Regions from separate parts of the Sedimenticola sp. genome, predicted to be linked through region 1. Evidence: predicted binding sites of a transcription regulator. Region 1 holds the regulator's gene; each other region holds the start of a gene.

The links. Region 1 encodes FNR, which switches genes on or off when oxygen is low (the NO sensors DNR and NnrR bind a similar motif). Its sites were predicted from a motif close to TTGATNTANATCAA; they were not measured.
Region 2: a site for FNR is predicted at 1,722-1,735, ahead of ACQY5R_RS04115 (HyaD/HybD family hydrogenase maturation endopeptidase). Genes of this name have one in related genera too.
Region 3: a site for FNR is predicted at 2,484-2,497, ahead of ACQY5R_RS15400 (cytochrome c oxidase subunit 3 family protein). Genes of this name have one in related genera too.

The regions. Positions count from the first base shown of each region.
Region 1 covers NZ_JBNKFS010000001.1:75,231-80,210, forward strand. The annotation lists gene ACQY5R_RS00405 (CTP synthase) at 1-1,598, opposite strand, end outside; gene fnr (fumarate/nitrate reduction transcriptional regulator Fnr) at 1,962-2,720, shown strand; gene dnaQ (DNA polymerase III subunit epsilon) at 2,738-3,466, opposite strand; gene rnhA (ribonuclease HI) at 3,469-3,906, opposite strand; gene ACQY5R_RS00425 (class I SAM-dependent methyltransferase) at 3,910-4,698, opposite strand; gene ACQY5R_RS00430 (LysM peptidoglycan-binding domain-containing protein) at 4,912-4,980, shown strand, end outside.
Region 2 covers NZ_JBNKFS010000004.1:160,464-165,443, reverse strand. The annotation lists gene ACQY5R_RS04125 (adenosylcobalamin-dependent ribonucleoside-diphosphate reductase) at 1-769, opposite strand, end outside; gene ACQY5R_RS04120 (sulfur globule protein CV3) at 1,348-1,647, opposite strand; gene ACQY5R_RS04115 (HyaD/HybD family hydrogenase maturation endopeptidase) at 1,788-2,285, shown strand; gene ACQY5R_RS04110 (hydrogenase expression/formation C-terminal domain-containing protein) at 2,449-2,901, shown strand; gene ACQY5R_RS04105 (hydrogenase small subunit) at 3,011-4,102, shown strand; gene ACQY5R_RS04100 (hypothetical protein) at 4,099-4,761, shown strand; gene ACQY5R_RS04095 ((Fe-S)-binding protein) at 4,758-4,980, shown strand, end outside.
Region 3 covers NZ_JBNKFS010000024.1:59,676-64,655, reverse strand. The annotation lists partial or broken gene ACQY5R_RS15410 (acyl-[ACP]--phospholipid O-acyltransferase) at 1-1,426, shown strand, start outside; gene ACQY5R_RS15405 (amidohydrolase family protein) at 1,423-2,406, shown strand; gene ACQY5R_RS15400 (cytochrome c oxidase subunit 3 family protein) at 2,637-3,143, shown strand; gene ACQY5R_RS15395 (cytochrome C oxidase subunit IV family protein) at 3,146-3,424, shown strand; gene ACQY5R_RS15390 (hypothetical protein) at 3,602-4,036, opposite strand; gene ACQY5R_RS15385 (cytochrome-c peroxidase) at 4,400-4,980, shown strand, end outside.

The DNA of each region.
Region 1 (4,980 bases):
TGGACAAAACCGGTGAATAGCGGGTGGCCATCCCTCGGTGTGGAGGTGAACTCCGGATGGAATTGGCAGGCAACGAACCATGGGTGATCGCTGATTTCTACAATCTCGACCAGTTTGCCATCCATAGAACGGCCAGCGATCTTCAACCCCGCTTTCTCCAGTACCTGCAGATATTGATTATTAAATTCATAACGGTGACGATGGCGCTCAATGATGGTATCGCTGGCATACAGCTTGCGGGTCAACCCATCTTCGTCCAACCGACACTCTTGCCCGCCCAACCGCATGGTGCCACCGAGATCGGATTCTTCACTGCGCACTTCCAGCTCACCATCCGCATTGAGCCATTCGGTGATCAGTGCAATAACCGGATAGGGTGTCTCACGATTGAATTCGGTGCTATGGGCATCGGTCATACCCGCCACATGGCGCGCATACTCAATCACCGCTACTTGCATACCCAGACAGATTCCCAGATAGGGTATCTTATGCTCGCGAGCATAACGCACTGTCTCGATCTTACCCTCGACACCCCGCTCACCAAAACCACCGGGAACCAGAATCGCATCGACCCCCTTAAGACAGTCGGTGCCACTTTTCTCCACCTGCTCGGAATCGATATATTTGATGTTGATCTTGGTGTGAGTATGGATGCCGGCGTGAATCAACGCTTCGGAAAGGGATTTATACGCCTCCGTCAAGTTCATGTACTTGCCGACCATAGCGACAGTCACGCTGCCATCTGTGTTTTCCAGGCCATCGATTACCGCCCGCCATTCGGACAGATCCGCAGCCGGTACGTTGAGCCCCAACTGGCGAACTACGATCTCATCCATCTTCTGCTCATGTAGGAGCAGTGGGATCCGGTAGATATTGTCTGCATCGACCCCGGTGATAACCGCCTCTTCGGGAACGTTGGTAAACAGGGCTATCTTTTTACGCTCGCCTTCCGGCAGTGCGCTCTCACAACGACACAGCAGCACGTCGGGCTGAATCCCGATAGAGCGCAACTCTTTAACCGAATGCTGGGTCGGCTTGGTCTTGATTTCGCCAGAGGTGGGGATATAGGGCACCAGTGTCAAATGCAAAAACAGCGCATTCTGCTTACCCATTTCCACGCCCATCTGTCGAATTGCCTCGAGAAACGGCAGGGACTCGATATCGCCCACCGTACCGCCAATCTCCACCAGGGCAATATCGGCATCGCCGGCCCCCAAGCGGATACTGTCTTTCATCTCATTGGTAATGTGGGGAATCACCTGGACAGTGCCGCCCAAATAGTCACCGCGCCGCTCCTTGCGGATGACGCTTTCATAAATCTGTCCAGTGGTAAAATTGTTATTGCGGCCCATGGTGGCGCGAATAAAACGCTCATAGTGCCCCAAATCAAGATCGGTTTCAGCGCCATCTTCGGTAACGAAGACTTCACCGTGCTGAAACGGGCTCATGGTCCCGGGATCCACGTTGATATACGGATCCAGCTTGATCATGGTGACTTTTAAGCCGCGCGCTTCCAGGAGTGCGGCCAGTGAGGCAGAGGCAATACCTTTGCCCAGCGAGGAAACAACACCGCCCGTGATAAATACGAATTTGGTCATAGACTCTATGTCTTGTGGTGGAGGAAAGAAATCATTCAGGACGGGGTTTAATAGTACGCGAAACAGGCTGTAGCCTCAATCAAAAGGCCGCTTATTTATCGCTCTCCATGAACCGTTTCACAGGCCAACCCTGGCACGTACGCACCAAAACGAGGCGCCTTACCTATCAAATTCTGTTTTCACCTCGGTCGGGCATGAAACCCACACCGGACATAAGGGGACAGGCAACCTGACAGGCAGAGGTAAAATCATTTAGTATCATCTCCATCGCACCTCTTTGCAGGACGCCTCCGGAAAAGATACTTGATCCAGAGCAAAGCAATCTGCAAAATATCCCTTCCTACGGAGAAGTCAGGTAGTCCAGTGAGCGAACACAAGGTCATCTCTTTCGACAATATCAAGGTTGCCTGCAGGAACTGTAGCCTTACCTCTCTTTGTCTCCCAATGGGGCTTACTCCGGAAGACGTGGATTTGCTGGACAATATCGTCAAGCGCAACCGTCCGCTTCACCGTGGTGATCATCTGTTCCGTCAGGGCGATAATTTCCAGTGTATCTATGTCGTCAAGACTGGCACCGTCAAGAGCTTTGACCCGGGCGAAGACGGCAGCGAGCAGGTTCTGGGCTTCCACCTACCTGGCGAGATGATCGGGCTGGACGCCATTGAGAGCGGCTTCCACCACTGCTCCGCCAAGATCCTGGAGACTACGGCTGTTTGCGAAATCCCCTTCGCCCGGCTGGAAGAGCTGAGCAGTACAATCCCCAGCCTGCAGCACCAGATGTACCGTCTGTTGAGTCGGGAGATCGGTCACGACGAGGATATGTTGACCCTGTTGGGCAAGCGCAATGCCGAGGAGCGGTTGGCCTCTTTCCTGTTGAGCCTGTCCGGCCGATTCCAGCGCCGCGGCTTTTCTCCGTCCGATTTCTATCTCAGTATGTCACGGCATGAGATCGGCAACTATCTGGGATTGGCGGTCGAGACCGTCAGCCGCCTGTTCACCCGTTTTCAGGACGATGGCTTGCTGAAGGTGGAGCGTAAGCATATACAACTGTTGGATATCGAGCGGATCAAACAGATCGTGCACGGCGACCAGAGTGGCGTGCGCGAACAGCAAGCCACCTGAGCGAATCCATCCCAGATTTAAGAATCGGCCGATTCAGGCGATTCCATACGCCGCCAGAGACAACTGCCGGCCCCTTTCTCGATCATATCCAGCCGTTGCTGATGTAACGCCAACTCTTCGACATTCGCCCTAACCACCTTCAAACGGGGCCGGGACGAATCCAGGCGTTGAATCCGCTCCCCCGCCGTATCCCCTTCACCGCGCCCAGCATCCAGTGACAACGCGCCCTGGCCGCCGGTCATCATCAGGTAGACGTCAGCCAGAATCTCCGCATCCAGTAACGCTCCGTGCAGTTCACGGTGGCTGTTATTGATGTCATACCGCTTACACAGTGCGTCCAGGCTGTTACGCTGCCCCGGATGCATCTTTTTGGCCATGACCAGGGTATCCACCACGCTACAGACGGCATCCAACGTTGGATGATCCCCCCCCAACAACCGCAGCTCATGATTCAGGAAACCGACGTCAAACGGCGCATTGTGGATGATCAACTCCGCCCCTTCGATGTAAGCCAGAAAATCATCCACCAGATCACCGAATCGCGGCTTATCCGCCAGGAATTCATTGGTGATGCCATGCACCTCGATCGCCGCTTGGTCGATCTCCCGATCCGGCTGCAGGTATTGATGGAAATTATTCCCGGTCAGCCGACGCTCGACCATCTCCACACAACCGATCTCGATAATCCGGTGCCCCTGGGAGGGCTCCAAGCCGGTGGTCTCCGTATCCAGTACAATCTGGCGCACGCTCATACACCCAACTCCTCTACACCCTTGTTTGCCAGACTATCGGCCAATTCATTTTCGGGGTGGCCATTGTGCCCCTTCACCCATGACCACTGCACATCGTGTTGTGCCACAAGCTGATCCAGGCGCTGCCAAAGATCGCTGTTCTTGACCGGCTTTTTCGCCGCGGTCTTCCAGCCATTGCGTTTCCAATTCTTGATCCATTCGGTAATACCATGCTGCACGTACTTCGAATCGGTCGTCACCCGTACAGGGACCGAACGGGTCAGTGCTTCCAGGGCGCTGATGACGGCCATCAGTTCCATCCGGTTATTGGTGGTATCCGGCACGCCTCCGTACAGATGCCGCTCTTTCCCTTTGTAGCGCATCACCGCACCCCAGCCACCGGGACCCGGATTGCCTTTGCAGGCCCCGTCGGTAAATATTTCTACCCTTTCAATCACTTAATCTCTACTCCTGGTATGCCGGATATTATTCGCAGAGGGTTCTGCCATGCCGCCCCGGATGCGCCGGGGGCGCAGCTTCCAGGCTGGCTTGATCGGCGTCAGCCGCGACACCCGCTTGACCGCCAATATCATATAGACACCCGACAGCGGCGACCAGAAGCGCTCACCTATCCGCTCCAGGAAACCCAGACGCTGCATCATCCGTTCCCGGCCGAGGGGCGGCCTGAACATCACCCCCTGCTCCGCCTTGATCTCAAATCCAAGCAGCGAAAGCCAGTCGTGAACCCGCCAGGACGAGATAAAGTGGCCGCACCAGGGAACCCGCTTGCTGCGCATTCGCAGAAAGCGCCAGATGCCCCACAGGCTCCAGGGATTGAAACCGACAATAATGACGTGTCCCTCGGGGATCAGCACCCGCTCCACCTCCCGCAACAACTGATGCGGATCCTTGGAAAAATCCAGTGTGTGCGAAAGCAATACGGTATCGATACTGTCCGATGCGATGGGCAGGTACTGGGGATCGCTCACCACACATTGGGCGCCAAAGGCATCCTCCTCTCTGGGCACCAGCACCACCTGCGACTTAATCCGGCTCATGCGCAGCGGATCCATCTGCAAACCGAGGCAGCCAACCTGCAGCAGATAGTAGCCGAAACACTCCGACAGCAGTTGTTCCAGGCAATCCAGTTCCATAGCGAGCAACTCGCGCCCCGGCGTCGTACCGAACCAGCGGCGCAGGTCATCCGTCGAGGGCGGCTTGATAATTCGGTTAAATAGTCTCTTCATCAACAGACACTGTCATTTGTGCAACGCATCAATATCACGTTTGGCCCGATCCAGGCTGTAACCAGTCTACCTGCTAAACAGACCACTCACACCCGGAAAAGCTCATCACGGGTTTTTATCCCGGCAACATGACCGGTTTCCTGGAAAAAAACAGGTGTTTTGCGTATAGTCCGGGCTAATTTATGCCAACGCCAGACAGCCGCGGATCGTTTCATGCACAAAAGATATCTGACCCTGACGCTCCTCACCACCCTGGTATTGGGCGGATGCAACACGCTCAAC
Region 2 (4,980 bases), on a different contig from region 1:
CGCGCCAGATGATCTGTTTGCTGTTGGTCAGGTCGATGCCGTCTTCGTGAAGCTCTTTTTCCGAAATAGGAAAGGCCAGATCCCACTTGGCATCCTGCTTCACCGCTTCCATGAACTCTTCTGTGATCAACAGGGAGAGATTGAACTGGCGTAACCGCCCGGCTTCGCGCTTGGCACGAATAAAGTCCATGACATCCGGATGGCCCACGTCAAAGGTCGCCATCTGGGCGCCGCGTCTTCCACCGGCAGATGAGACGGTGAAACACATCTTGTCATAGATATCCATGAAGGAGAGTGGCCCGGAAGTGTAGGCACCGGCACCGCTCACATAGGCACCGCGGGGTCGTAGGGTGGAGAATTCGTAACCAATGCCGCAGCCGGCTTTCAGTGTCAGCCCTGCTTCGTGAACCTTGCCCAGGATCTCATCCATAGAATCATAGATGGTGCCGGATACGGTGCAATTGATGGTTGAGGTAGCGGGCTTATGCTCCAGGGCGCCGGCATTGGAGGTGATACGACCGGCCGGGATGGCACCACGTCTGAGTGCCCAGAGAAAGCGCTCTTTCCACTCTTGCTGTAATTCGGGGGTCAGTTCGATCTCTGCCAGCGCTTTTGCGACGCGTCGATAGGTGCCGTCTATATCCTGGTCGACAGGTGTCCCGTCCTTTGCCTTCAGTCGATACTTGGTGTTCCAGATGTCAAGAGAGGCGGGTTGCAAGGGAATCTCCACAGCGGCAGTGGGTACAGCTTTAAGGTGGGCACTTTTCATGTCACACAAATCCTTGGGCTCTTATATTTATATGATATATCAGCTTTGCGTCAGGATCCGGAACTTGGAATTCCGGTGCGCACTGGCGGTTATTGCTTTTCTAAGTTTAAAACTTCACAACGTCGTTAAGGGTGTTCAATAACTACAGCGGTTTGGGGTGTATCCGGGTAATTCTGCTCTCATGTGCGACCCCTATATATAGTAGCTTTACTTTCCCTGTTTGGCATGAAAACACAATATGTTGTGTTTGGATGGGTGGAGATTATGGCGCTTGTTGACTTCTGTCAAGTCTGCTTATGCTGCATAAGAAAAGACTAATAAATTTTAAAAACAACAGGTTATAACTCCTCTATGGGTAAATAAATTAGATAAGTATCGGAAAAAAAAGGGAAATCAAAAAAACACAATATATTGTGCTTAAAGTGGACGCTGTTAACAACAACTAGTTATTTAGCGGATCTGTTGCGCGCCAGTGATAGGGTACAGGTTGGTTGCAAGAAGGGAAGGGATAGCCACCTGTGCCTCATGGTTGTTTGCCTGGCGCACAGGTGGCCGTTTTTGGCGCATATTCCCACTACCTACTTGTCTGTCCCTTCCGGTTTCGGTTTTACAGCCGGTTGCTGGGGGGCGGCAGGAAGATAGGGGGCCCCGTAGTAGGGGTAGTAGCCATAGGGGGCAAAACCATATCCATAAGGCGGGTAGCCGCCATAATAGGGATAGCCTCCGTAGTAAGGGTATCCACCCCAAGGTCCACCGGACCATGGGCCGCCCCAGTCGTCCCAGGGACCCCATCCCCAGAAGGCGTTAGCAGATAAAGGAGCCATAACCGCAGAGGTGGCTATGAGTGCAGCAGTAAGAAAGCGGCGTCTCTTATTCATATCATCCCTCCGATCTAGATTGTCTTTAACGAACTGTTGCAGGTTAAGGATAACGATTTAAGGTAAATTTGATTTTGATTGAGATCATTTAATTAGTAATAAATTATATATTAATATGTACCTAAGTAGTTTTTATCGGGATGGAAATCAAGGTGTCTGAACGGAGAACAACGCTGGTATTGGGGATCGGCAATACGCTACTGACGGATGAGGGGGTAGGCGTGCATGTCATCCGGCGACTACAGGAACAGTATCCAGACAGAGAGGATGCCGTTTTTATCGATGGTGGCACGCTCAGTTTTTCTCTTGCTGGCTTATTGGCGGAACATGATCAGCTAATTGTTGTGGATGCCGCCAGGACAGGTGGCACACCAGGTTCCATCGTCTGTTACGTGGAGTCTGAGATGGACCGTTACCTCACGGGCAATAGGCAAAGTGTCCACGAAGTGGGCCTCACCGACCTTTTGGATATTGCCCGTCTTTCTGATCATTACCCTGAAAAACGGGCATTGATCGGCATTGAGCCGGAAAGCCTTGATTGGGGTGAACAGCCATCCCTCGTGGTTGACGCAGCCCTGCCCGCGGCGGTGCAAACAGTGTTGGATTTGATCGATCAATGGACGCTTGGGCATCCCTGATTCTGTCGCCGTTCCGACCGGGTTTAATATGCCAAATTAACGTTGGCAGATGGCGGGTATATATTATTAAGTTATTGTTATTGAATGGATAAAAAAATATTCACGAAAGAAAAAGATAACATGATCTGGGTCATCAACCATTTCTCACAATAAGGATAGTCTTGTGTTAAAAGTAAATAAGCATATGAGCGTATTCGATCATAAAGCCGCTCAATCGGTAACAGGGACTGAAATGCCGGGGATGACACACAATACACTGCCACTGCTGAATGAAGTGCGTCACGCGCTCAAGCGGTTGGTACGTACCGGTGAACCTACCATCATTGACCTACGGGCTATTCCTTTCGGGCCAGGTGACGAAGCTCGCCTTCTTTCACTCCTGGGTGAAGGGGAGGTGGTAGCCGTGCTCGATGCTTTGGGCAAAACAACCGTCAAAGAGACCGGGTTCAGCGGCGTCTGGATTGTCGATCATTACAACACCGAAGAGGAGCGAATAGCCTTCCAGATTGAGGTGGTGGATATTCCGGATCTGCTACGTGCCCAGACGGATGACATGTACGAAAGCATGGGTAAATTAGAAGAGCTGTTGGATACCGAGATGGAGAAATCGACATAACTGTTTTGCCGAAAACGTAGAGAGATGGCAGCGGCCCTGCTGTTTGATCAGGACCGTGGTGAGAATAACAACAGTATTGACAGAGATCGTAATAGATTAGGGAGGTTACATGGCTGAACAAAGTACCCTGGGCGACAGCCTAAGGCGTCACGGGGTTACGCGGCGCGGTTTTCTGAAGTTCTGCACTGCAACGGCCTCACTGATGGCGCTGCCGCCAACCATGGTCCCGGCGATTGCCGAGGCGCTGGAAAAAGCCAAGCGTCCTTCGGTCATCTGGCTTTCATTTCAGGAGTGTACCGGCTGCACCGAATCTCTGACCCGCAGTCATTCGCCGTCGGTTGAGAGTCTGATCTTCGACCATATCTCCCTGGATTATCACCATACCCTGCAAGCCGCCGCCGGTGAGGCGGCCGAGGCAGCCCGTGAGGCGGCCATGCTTGAGAACAAGGGGAATTACATCCTGGTGGTGGATGGTTCGATCCCACTGGGCAACCCGGGGTACTCCACCATTGCCGGTGTTAGCAACCTGCAAATGCTGGAAGAGACGGCGAAGGATGCGGCGGCTATCGTGGCGGTAGGGACTTGTGCCGCGTTTGGCGGTCTGCCACAGGCTAACCCCAATCCTACCGGGGCGGTCTCCGTGTCCGATGTCATCAAGGATAAACCGATTATCAATGTTTCAGGTTGTCCGCCGATTCCCACTGTGATCACCGGCGTGCTGGCCCACTTCCTCACCTTTGGCACGATACCCGAACTGGATCAGTACAAACGCCCCAAAGTGTTTTACGGGCAGAGTATCCATGATCGCTGCTATCGACGGCCCTTCTATGACAAGGGTTTGTTTGCCGAGACCTTTGATGATAAAGGGGCTAAAGCTGGTTGGTGTCTCTATAAGCTTGGCTGCAAAGGTCCGATGACCTATAACGCCTGCGCCACCGCCAAATGGAATCAGGGAACCAGTTGGCCGGTGGAGTCGGGACACGGTTGCCTGGGCTGTTCTGAACCGCGGTTCTGGGATGCAGGCGGATTCTACAACGCACTCTCCGTGCCGATTAGCGACAATTCACAAACCGTCGCATTTGCGGCGGCCGCCGGTTTGGCGTTGGGCGCTGCCGCGGCTGGTCTCAACTACAAAACCAAGGATGAGGCAAAGAAGGCACATGGAACTGTCACTATTGATGATCTGGAGAAAACATCATGAATGAACCGATGGACTTTCTCATTTGGACCCGTGGTACGGCATTCAATATTGCCGTTACCATCTTTGTAATTGGTGTCATCTTACGTTTGTTTGAGATTATTTCACTGGGGCGTAAGCAGAATCTGGCCGAAGCCAAGGGTACCGAGTTCGGCCCGGGGATGAAGACCGTTCTCACTCGATCTATCCCCGATCTGGGCACGTTCAGAAGACAACCGCTTACCGTGGTCACTGGTTATATGTTTCACATCGGTCTGTTTGTCAGCCTGATACTGTTTGTCCCGCATATTCAACTGTTCCGCGCTACCTTCGGGTTCGCTTGGCCCGGCCTGCCGACACCGATAGTCGATGCGGCGGCCGTGTTGGCGATTATCGGTCTGTTGGCGGGACTTTGGCACCGCATCATGAATCCGGTGATGCGAAAGATTACCACCTGGGAAGATTGGTTGGTGTGGGGGCTGACTTTCCTGCCCATACTGACCGGCTATCTGGCTTATCACCGCATGGTGAATCCTTATGCCTTCGTTCTCGGTCTGCATATATTGAGTGTGGAAGCTTTGATGATTGCCTTCCCGTTCACCAAGTTGATGCACACGTTCACTGTCTTTCTTTCGCGCTGGTATAACGGCGCCATGAGCGGCCGCCGGGGGGTTGAGTCATGAGTGAAGCCACACTTGAACGGGGAATCAATGCCCTGAAAGAACAGATCGATGCACCGGTTGCCGCCTTTTTTTCCAGCTGTGTCAGCTGTGGTATGTGTGCCGAAGCCTGTCTTTTCTATACCGAAACGGGTGATCCAAAATACACACCCATTTACAAACTGGAGCCCTTACGCCGGGTCTGGGAGTCTGAATACACATTGGTGGGAAAGATAAAGAAGG
Region 3 (4,980 bases), on a different contig from region 1:
CACCAGCAGCGCCGGCGTGATGACCAACCTGGCCGCGCTGCTGCAGGGCAAGACCGTGATCAACCTAAACTACACCGCCAGTCCCGAGGCGCTGTTGACCGCTGTCGAGAAAGCGGAGATTCGCAACCTCTACACCTCCAGCCGGTTTATGAAGAAACTGCAACAGCGGGGCATCGATCTGGAGCCGCTGCTGTCCCGGGTGCGGGTGCACCATCTGGAGGAGATGAAGGGGGCGATCACCCCTGGTGCCAAGCTGGGTCTGATCGGCGCCGCCCGGCTACTGCCGGCCCGCCTGCTGTTCAGCCTGTTCGGCAAGCCGGTGGACACTCAACAACCGGCCGCCATCCTGTTCTCCAGCGGCAGCGAAGGGGACCCCAAGGGGGTTGTACTGAGCCACCACAACATCATGGCCAACATACGCCAGGTCACCGACGTGTTGGATGCCCGACATGAAGACGTGGTGATGGCAACCCTGCCGCTGTTTCATGCCTTCGGCCTGTCCGTGACCGGCCTCATGCCGATGGTAGAGGGCATTCCGGCGGTGTGCCATCCCGACCCCACTGACGCACTCACCATCGCCAAGGCGATCGCCCGCCAGCGCGCCACCATCTTCTGCGGCACCTCCACCTTTCTGCGCCTATTCACCCGTAACCGCCGCATCCACCCGTTGATGCTTGATTCCCTGCGGGTGGTGGTCGCCGGGGCCGAACGGCTCAACCCGGAAGTGCGCGACGGCTTCAAACTCAAGTTCAACAAGGAGATCTACGAAGGCTATGGCAGCACCGAGACCACGCCGGTGGCCAGCGTCAATATTCCCGACCGTCTGGACCTGAAGGGCTGGCATGTCCAGGAGGGTAACCGGCCGGGCACGGTGGGACTGCCCCTGCCCGGCGGCAGCTTCCGCATTGTCGATCCGGACACCCTGGCACCGCTGCCGACGGGCGAGGACGGCCTGATATTGTTCGGCGGTACCCAGGTAATGCTGGGATACCTCAAGGACAAAGAGAAGACCGCCGAAGTGATCGTGGAGATGGACGGCACCCGCTGGTACAAAACCGGCGACAAGGGGCACCTGGACAGCGACGGCTTCCTCACCATCGTCGACCGCTACTCGCGCTTCGCCAAGATCGGCGGCGAAATGATCAGCCTAGGCGCCATCGAGGGCGCCATCGGCGTCCGGCTACCGGAGGATGCCGAAATCCTGGCCACCACGGTGCCCGACGACAAGAAAGGCGAGAAAGTGATCCTGCTGTTTGCTGGCAACATCACTCAGGATGAGTTGAAAACGCTGATCAACCAGACCGACCTCAACCCGCTGATGAAGCCGGCCCAGCTGGTGGCCGTGGAGACCATTCCCAAACTGGGCAGCGGCAAAAGTAATTTCAACCGAGCCCGGGAGATCGCCCTGGCGGAGGTGGCGGCATGAAGACGGTCGATATCCATACCCATCTGCTGAACCCCGCAGTCAGCTTCCATCGACTGTATGACAAGATCACCATCCCGCTGTTTGCCCGCAGCTTGGGGGCCGACCCCAAACAGCTGGTGCAGCGCCCCTACGAAACCTACGTCGCCTCCATGGCGACCTCGATCAGGGAATCACAGCACGTTGACAAGTGCTGCCTGTTCGGCGTCGATGTCCGTCTGGACGAACGGGGACGTGAAATCGACCGCGACCGCACCGTTTGCGCCATGAGCGAGGATGTCATTGCCGTGGCCCGGCGCCATCCGGACCAGTTCATCCCCTTCTTCTCGATCAATCCTCGCCGCCCCGATGCCTTGGAGCTGATCGACCGTCACATGGAAGACGGCTGCCGCGGGGCCAAATTCCTGCAGAACTATTGGGGCGTAGATCTCAACGACCCGCGCTTTATCCCCTACTACGAAAAAATCAGGCAACACAACATTCCGCTGATCATCCATGTCGGCAGCGAGTACAGCATCGACTCCTTCAGCCAGTTCGAGGGGATCGGCATGCTCGACCTGCCCCTGGCCTGCGGCGTCAAGGTGATCGCCGCGCACATGGGCCTGGGACGGCTGAACCACAAGCTCCGATTCTGGCGCAACCTTTCAAAAGACCCCGCCCATTTCGACCGGGACTATTTCCAGTTGCTGGAGATGCTGACGCAACACCCCAATCTGTATGCCGACATTTCGGCCATCCTGGCGCCGATGCGGGCACGGGCGCTGAGGCATCTATCCAAACAGACCCAGGTGCACGACAAGCTCCTGTTCGGCACCGACTACCCGGTACCCTTCACCGTACGCTTCAACAGCTACGACCTACCCAAACAGCAAAGAAAACAGATCGGCCGGGTGATAAATCCGTTCGACCGTTACGTGGCCGCCATAAGCGACTACTTTCCAATCGATAGTCCACTTTACACCAATTATATGAAGCTCTTCTAAGAACGCCATCCAGAGATATTCGGATACCCCCTCTGGGCCTGTCATTCCGCGTAAGAGGACTACCACGCCTCCTCGGCTTGACCTTCATCATATCGCCCAAATCACCTTCATGAATAATGGACAGCATGAACCCCTCCTTGACAGAACCGCTAACCGAGCCGACAGACATCGACTCTGACACAGATAACAGGGTGCCTGGAAACAGCGGCATCTGGGTCGGGATTTTTTGCGTGCTGGTGGAATTTCTGCTGCTGTTCATCGTTTACTTTGTCGCCAAGGTCCATCACCCTGAGGCGTTTCAGAGCGGTCCGGATAAACTGCTCACCCTGGCCGGCGTGACCATCACCATGTTATTGCTCACCAGCGGCTACTGCATGGTTAAAGCGGTCCACGCGATTCGACAAGACGCCTCCCCCACGGCACTGCGCTGGGTCGTGTTGGCATTTCTACTCGGCTGCGGCTATCCGCTGGTGAAGTTCTTCGAGATTCGCTGGAACATTGCACACGGCGTCGACGGCCAGGCCGGCGTCTTTTACACGGTCTATTACTACCTCACGCTCAACCACTTGGTCCATGTGTTCTGGGGGCTGCTGGGACTTGCCTGGGTGGCGCTACGTACCGGTCGCGGTATCTACTCCTCCCGAGACTATAGCGGCCTGGAAGCGGCAGCCGTCTATTGGCATACCACGGATGTAATCTGGTTGGTGATTTTTCCCTTTTTCTACATACTGAGGTGATCATGGGCCATGCGGAAAAAATCTGGATACTGTTGATCGGCCTCACGCTGGCCGGCGCCTGGTTCGCCGAAACCGGACACCCCGGCTGGCCGTTAACCCTGTTGGTAGCCGGCCTGATTGCATTTAAAGGCCGTATGGTGATTGATCACTATATGGAGATGAACCATGCCAACGCACGCATCCGCCATGTACTCTATACCTTCGCCACCATTATCCCCCTGTTGGTCATTTTCACCCACGGTTGGGGCGACCTGTTCAGACGGCTGACAACTTTGAACTAAGTGTCCAATACCAGTAACACATCTAGAGCCTGAAAATGTTTGATGGGTCACTCGTTCGAATGCCCTTTCTGAAAACAGAAACCCGGAACTGGGTCCGGGTTTCTGCTTTTCTCTTCGACTGATTTTTAAATTAAACACCTAACCTGCGACCAATCCGATCAGGTCATATCGACACCTTCAAAAGGTGAGCCGTGTTTCTACGCCAAAATAGGCGCTGACGGCATTTTCGCGTTTAACCACCGGCTTGAGTATCCACTTATCGGTAGCAAATGCACCGACGGCAGACCCTATCACATGGGAGGCGATATCGAGCCGATTACCATATGAGCTACCTTGCGTAGTCAGTTCCACAGCGGTAAACAACAGAGAGCTAACACCAAAACCTATCCACGCCCGATTTTCCCTATGCGAACTGTACTTGTCCGCCAAAAACGTGATTCCGCCGGCAACTACAGCGCCGCCTGCTGCATGTGACAATTCACTCGACCAACCATCATAGGCATTCGCCTGGCCACAAAAGAGTAGGCTGGCACAAAGGATAGCCATTCGCCCTGTTAAGCAACCATGGCCAAACACCCGCTTACCCATCGAGTTCTTTTGCTGATCATTCACGGCATCTTACCCCCCAATCAAAATCAGAAATTTTGAGCAGAAATACAGTACTGCGCACCCTACTATTTCGCAAGCAACGCCCATAGAACCAGGTTTTCTGAGAGACGAAGATCAATCCCATTGGGGCCTGATGCAACCCTCTCCTAAGGAGAGCGCGCAAGTGGAACAGCCGTGGCGCCGAACCAATGATTGGGTAGCCCACCAGCCCTAGCGCATGCTAAAAAGAGGTTTAATTCTCACTCCCTGCGGATATGGGCAAGGGATAATGAGTGAACCTAAAGGCCCGGGATAAATTGCCGCTACAGGTTAATGAGAATATTGATAGTCAGTGCGCAGGCAGAAACTTAAGTATTTAAAATCAAGATGGTTATTCAGATTCTACGAGGTTTACTGTTTGCTGTTGGTCTACTGGTATCAATCCCTTTGGTACAGGCCGACGGGCATCTCACCAGAGATGAGCCGATACTCCCGTTACCCTCGCACATTGAACTCGATTCCCGCAAGGTTCACCTGGGAAATATTCTCTACCATGATGTCCGCCTCTCCGCCGATGACAGTATCAGCTGCGCTCACTGCCATAATCTTGAAACCAACGGTTCTGACGGCCAACCCCGCTCCAAGGGAATCGGTGGCGCCGTCGGCGACATAAAAGCCCCAACGGTCTACAACAGCGGATTCAATTTCGTACAATTTTGGAATGGCCGTGCAGCCAGCCTGGAAGAGCAGGTAGGTGGCCCCATAAACAACCCGATTGAAATGGGCTCAAGCTGGCCACAGGTGCTGGTCAAACTCAACGCCGATCCCGCAATGGTCTCGGCTTTTTCCCAGATCTACCAGGATGGCATTACCGAACAAAATATTCGCGATGCCATTGCCACATTTGAACGATCATTGATCACTGCCAACTCCCCCTTTGATCGCTGGCTGCTGGGTGATGAGACGGC